2 regions of the Candidatus Clostridium eludens genome follow, and region 1 is predicted to be linked to the other one. Evidence: riboswitches for the same ligand, from Rfam matches in the RefSeq annotation. Region 1 holds a riboswitch; the other holds the start of a gene.
The links. A riboswitch is a leader RNA that binds a small molecule or an ion and turns the genes downstream of it on or off. The one in region 1 is predicted to bind thiamine pyrophosphate.

Region 1 (3,218 bases):
AGAAGCATAGGGGATTATCTGTATGGGAACTTACAATGATGGCACTAGGAACTGTAATTGGTGGATCTTTTTTTCTAGGATCATCTGTAGCTATTCATGCCGTAGGACCTCTTATAATTATTTCATATGTATTAGGAGGAATTTTAGTTTATTTTATTCTTTCTGCTCTTTCAGAAATGACAGTGGCAGATCCGGCACCTGGTTCGTTCCGTACTTTTGCCGGAAAAGCCTTTGGACCAGGAGCTGGATTTATTGTTGGATGGGTTTACTGGACTGGAATGGTTCTAGCTATGTCCAGTGAAGCGGCAGCAGTATCCATTTTACTGCGTAAATGGTTTCCTGGCATATCCATATCTTTATTTGGAAGTATGACTATCCTTGCAGTTACATTACTTAATTTGTTAGGTGCCAACAAATTGAGTAAACTTGAAAGTGGCCTTGCGGCTGTTAAGTTATTGACAATAATATCTTTTATAATTATTGCATTACTTTTAATTAGTGGTTTTTTAGGTGTATCTCCAAGGACCGGAACTGCCAAAGTAACTGGGGAACCTTTACTTTTAGGAGGCGTAAAAAGTATTGCAGGAAGTATGCTTACAGTGATGTTCGCCTATGCAGGGTTTGAAATAATTGGTTTGGCAGCTTCAGAAACGGATAATCCCAAAAAAATAATTCCAAAAGCTATCAGCTATACTGTAATAAGCCTTGTTGGACTTTATATAGCTTCCATATCTGCACTTTTGTTATTGATTCCTACTGGAGTTCTTAGTGAGAATTTTAGCCCTATGGTAGCAGCACTTAACAGATGGGGTATGAATTGGGCTGGAAATGTAATAAATATAGTAATGGTCACAGCTATACTTTCTACAATGTTGGCAGCTATGTTTGGTATTGGAAGAATGATTCGTTCTCTTGCAGATGAATCCTATGCTCCAAGGTGGTTAAAGGATAGAACAAAAGTACCTTATAGAGGCATGGTATTTTCGGGTTTTGTTATGTTTTTGGGACTAATGCTTGGACTTTTATTTCCTAGAGTCTATTTATTCTTGGTAAGCTGTGGTGGTTTTGCACTGCTTTTTACATATGTAACTATCGTTGCTTCACAAATCCGATTACGTAAAAAACATACCTATGGTGCGGAAGGAAGGCATCATATATATGTTTCATGGATTACTCTTATAAGTCTTATTATTGTTATTGCTAGTATGCCTTTTATTCCAGGTCAGGCATCAGGTCTTATAGCGGGTCTGATAATTATTGCTTTTTATTCAGTAGTATATATGTGTATGAAGTATTATATAAAGATTAAGACATATGGCATATCAGGTAATCAATTTAATGTAAAAAGACATAACGCCAGTTTTTTTACGGAATTTTCTAAAGAACTAATTGAAAAGAAAAAAAAAACCATACAAAGATACAAGGGGAAATAATAAATCAAGTTAAAAAGAAGGCTAGAGTGGTACAGCTGCTAGCCTTCTTTTTAAAGTTTAATTATGTGCTATTTTTTTGTTTAAAATTGTGGCTAAATGTTTTACTGGTAATACTGACATTATTGCAATACATATGGCACCTTCAATGGACATAAATATACCATTTACCATAAGAGAATAAACTGCCGGAGACATTCCTTTAGGGGCAAAACTTCCAAAAAAAATTACTCCAGATATAAAATGACATATAAATCTCCCTAAAAGAGCCAGCAGTGTACCTATAATTTTTCTATCTCTAAAATAACCAGCAATACCTAAAGCCATAAATGGTAGTGGATAATCAAATATAACTTGTACAGGATGGAGTATGTATGGATCTAGTATTAAGGTTATGATTCCATATAAAAATCCAGTAATAAAGCCTACTTCAGGCCCGTAAAGTAAAGCCATAAGTAGTATAGGTATCATACTCCCCAAAGTTATACTCCCTCCTTGTGGAAGGTGGTATATTTTAAATATTTGAAGTATAGCAGCCAGTGCCAGTGCTATGCCTATTTGAGTTATAAGCTGTGTAGTGAATTTAACATTTTTAACTTTGGCCCAAAATAGAATAAAAATAATTAGGGCAATTAATGCGAAAATAGAAGCTGGGTGAGATGAAATCTCTGTAATATTTTTTATTAAAGACATATAAAACCTCCTTACTTAGCTAAGGTGCCCAAAAGTCGTATTCCATAGGAATACGACTTGATTTTTTAGAATCCGCTTCCCTACGCTGGTGTTATCCAGATCAGGTAGAAGGGTTAACAAAATGTTGTTTCTCAGCCTATAAAGGCACCCCTAGCATTAAGTATTTAATTATTATATAATAATTATAATACATAATATGTAGTATTTCAATTATTACACTAATATGTGGTTTATAATTTGAAATAAATTTTGGAGGTAGATATATAATGGATATGAATGTGCTTTGGACAAACGAAAAAAGAATAGAGAGGACTATTGAGGCATTAAAAAAGAATAATATGAATGGTTTTTACATAAAAGATAGACAGGAACTTTTTAATAAAATAGAACAATTAGTTAAGAAAGATTCTGTAGTAAGCTGTGGAGGTTCTGCTACTTTACAACAAATAGGCCTATTAGAATATTTAAGGAGCGGCAAGTATAAGTTTTTAGATAGGGCGGCTGAGGGGATTACTCCAGATGAGAAGAAGGAAATACATAGAAAAACATTTTTTGCAGATGTATTTTTTACCAGCACTAATGCGTTAACTGAGGAAGGAGAATTATTCAATGTAGATGGCAGAGGCAACAGGGTTGCAGCTATGCTCTTTGGTCCTGATAAAGTTATAGTAGTCTGTGGTGTAAATAAAATTGTTAAGAACTTAGAGGAAGCTATAGAGAGAAATAAAAGGGTATGTGCTCCGGCAAATGCCAGGAGGTTAAATTGTAATACACCCTGTGCTAAAACGGGATATTGTGTGGATTGCAGCAGTAAGAGCAGAATATGTAACGAATATACCCTCATAAAAAAACAAATTGATGATTCAAGAATCTATGTATTTATACTTAATGAAAATTTAGGATATTAAATTATGTCACACGTAATTATGTTTACGTGTGACATTGATGTATAATGTTAAACTAAGGTTTTATTGAATATATTTGATAAACCTAGTGTAGATATTCTATAGTTCCCTTAATTTTGTAAATATTAATTTTAAGCTGATTTTATTTTCCACAGTTTGTTCTTAGACCGCTAAGTATTGAAGAATCAAG
Region 2 (3,218 bases), on a different contig from region 1:
GCATTTTTACAATTTGATAATTCAGTTAAACGAGGTATGAAAATTGATGTAACAAATGAGGAGCTTCAAGATATACTTAACGGATTAAATAAGACGGAAAATAAACTATTATCAAGTATACAAGATATGGTGGATTTTCAAGAACAATTAGAACAATCAAGAGCTGAGATTTCACAAAAAACAGTAAATAATTCTTTAAAGGAAATAGTGGCTTTTTTAATAGTAAGTATTTTAATGGGTATGTTGTTTACACATTTTATAAGGAAGAGTATTTTAACTCAGATTAAAGAGGTAGTAGATGGTGCATCTAAATTGGCGGAAGGCAATTTGAATTTTAAAATGAAGGTAGTTTCTAATGATGAAATAGGACAAACTATTAAAGGCTTAAATAGTGCAATTGAAAAGCTTAATAAGAGTATGATTTCCATAAGGAGTGAAAGTGATAGTATTCTTGGAAGCAGTGAATTAACAAATAAAATGTTTTCAGAGATAAGTTCTGAAATTGAACAAATATCAGCTTCTACAGAAGAAATATCTGCAGGAATGGAAGAATCCTCTGCTGCAGTTGAAGAAGTAACATCCATGGCTACTACAGTGAAGGAAGAAGTGAAGATCACAGAGCAAAAATCACAGGAAGGATTAGAAATGGCCTTAAATATACAGGAAAAAGCAGTTGCTATCAACAATGATTCTATTCAATCAAAAAAAATTGCAGAAGAAATATATATAAAAACAAGGACAAGTTTAGAAAAGGCATTAAAAGAAGTCACTGTTGTTAATCGAATATCAGAAATGGCATTAAGTATAGATGAAATATCAAAACAAACTAATCTGCTAGCATTAAATGCAGCAATAGAAGCTGCAAGAGCTGGTGAACAAGGAAAGGGTTTTGCAGTTGTTGCAGAAGAGGTGAGAACACTTGCGGAAGAATCATCAGAGGCAGTAGCACAAATACAAAGTGAAGTTCATATGGTTTTAGCTGCAGTTGAAAAGCTTTCCAGTTCATCTAGAGATATTTTGGAGTTTATAGAGAAGGACGTTTTAAAAGATTATGACAAACTAATTTCCACTAGCAATGAATACAAAAAAGATGGGGATACTTTAAAAGATATAGTTGCTAAATCTGCAGAATCTTCTAAAAATATTTCTGATTCTGTTGATCAAATTGCAGCAAGTATGGAAGACATAGCAATTTCGGTATCAGAAGTGGCTAAGACCACCGCAGATATTGCTTCAAGTGTGAATCAGGTTAATAATAGAAATGAATCTGTATTAGCAGAAACTAATAATAACGAGGAAAGTGCCATGAAATTAGGAAAGCTTATTAAAGGATTTAATTTAAATTGAAATATATTTTTTACTTGATTACTAATAAATCCTATGATACCATTATGTAATAAGAAAATTGAATATTATGTACAGGGGGGCTGGTGTTTCTGGCTGAGATTAAGAAGTAAATTCTTTGACCCTAAACCTGATCTGGGTAATGCCAGCGTAGGAAGTTGTTTGTGTAAATATGTTACTGATAAAAGCATAAGTCTACGGATTTATGCTTTTTGTTGTACATATGATTTTTTTATAAAATTTACCAGGAAAGAGGATGAAACCATGAATTTTACTACTCAAATGGATGCTGCTAAAAAGGGAATTATTACAAGAGAAATGGAGGTAGTATCCACAAAAGAAAGTATGGATGTAGAAGTTTTAAGAAATCTTGTAGCTGAAGGTAAAATAGTAATACCTGCAAATAAGAATCATAAATCATTAGATGCCCAGGGTGTTGGACAGGGATTAAAGACTAAAATAAATGTTAACTTAGGTATATCAAAAGATTGTGCTAACATAGATATGGAACTTGAAAAGGTGAAAACTGCAATTGAAATGAAGGCAGAAGCTATAATGGATTTAAGCTCCTATGGTAAAACTGAAGAATTTAGAAAAAGAATTGTAGAGATGTGTTCTGCCATGATAGGCACAGTACCCATATATGATGCAGTAGGATTTTATGATAAGGAACTAAGTGATATATCTCCTGAGGAATTTTTAGCTGTAGTAGAGAAGCACGCTAAGGATGGAGTAGATTTCATGACCATACATGCGGGAATCAACAGGGAAACTGCAAAGGTATTCAAAAGAAATAAAAGGCTTACAAATATAGTTTCAAGAGGAGGAGCTCTTTTATATGCATGGATGGAACTAAATAATAAAGAAAATCCATTTTATGAATACTATGATAAAGTTTTAGATATATGTGCAAAATATGATGTAACTATAAGTCTTGGAGATGCCTGTCGGCCAGGCAGCATTAATGATGCCACAGACGCCAGCCAGATAAAAGAACTTATAACTCTTGGAGAACTTACAAAAAGAGCTTGGGAGAAGAGTGTACAGGTCATGGTTGAAGGACCAGGACACATGTCTTTAAATGAAATAGCTGCCAATATGCAACTTGAGAAAAAGTTGTGTCATGGAGCACCATTTTATGTGCTGGGACCTTTAGTTACAGATATTGCACCGGGATATGACCACATAACAAGTGCCATTGGTGGAGCTATAGCAGCTGCAAATGGTGCGGATTTCTTATGTTATGTTACTCCAGCAGAGCATTTAAGACTTCCCAATCTTGAAGATATGAAAGAAGGTATTATAGCTTCTAAGATAGCAGCACATGCTGCCGATATAAGTAAAAATATAAAGGGCGCAAAGCAATGGGATTATAAAATGAGCAAGGCAAGAAGAGAGCTTGATTGGGAAACAATGTTTAATCTAGCTATTGATCCGCAAAAGGCAAGGAGATATAGAAAAGAATCTATGCCAGAGCATGAAGATACTTGTACTATGTGTGGAAAAATGTGTGCTGTGAGAAATATGAATAAGGTGATGGAAGGAAAGAACATAAATATTTTAAGGGAAGAAGATTAGGGCTGTTTTTAAACTCACATGAAGTTTTTTAACTTTGCGTGAGTTTTTTACATCATCTTAATTTGGCATCTGTACATAATAATTATATCTTTATTGTAATAAAGAATATAAAAAAATTTTAAAATAAATGGTATAATATTCACTGTAAATATGACAGATATGGGAAGTTGCAGGTACTTCATTGATATTTAAAGATTTTTGCTTGAATAGTATAGGGGAGCTATAAATTATGATTGAATATGACGGTTTTAATGAAGTTAGTATTATAAGAGAGGTTATAGATAATAAAAGAATAC

Region 2: linked by a shared signal. The riboswitch ahead of thiC (phosphomethylpyrimidine synthase ThiC) and the one ahead of thiT (energy-coupled thiamine transporter ThiT) in region 1 are both predicted to bind thiamine pyrophosphate.

Annotation. Positions count from the first base shown of each region.
Region 1 is NZ_JBJHZX010000026.1:12,562-15,779, reverse strand. It holds gene ACJDU8_RS16480 (amino acid permease) at 1-1,433, shown strand, start outside; gene thiT (energy-coupled thiamine transporter ThiT) at 1,491-2,123, opposite strand; TPP riboswitch at 2,184-2,285, opposite strand; gene ACJDU8_RS16470 (lactate utilization protein) at 2,390-3,031, shown strand; gene ACJDU8_RS16465 (hypothetical protein) at 3,171-3,218, opposite strand, start outside.
Region 2 is NZ_JBJHZX010000007.1:70,022-73,239, reverse strand. It holds gene ACJDU8_RS06580 (methyl-accepting chemotaxis protein) at 1-1,347, shown strand, start outside; TPP riboswitch at 1,411-1,518, shown strand; gene thiC (phosphomethylpyrimidine synthase ThiC) at 1,609-2,922, shown strand; gene ACJDU8_RS06570 (EAL domain-containing protein) at 3,152-3,218, shown strand, end outside.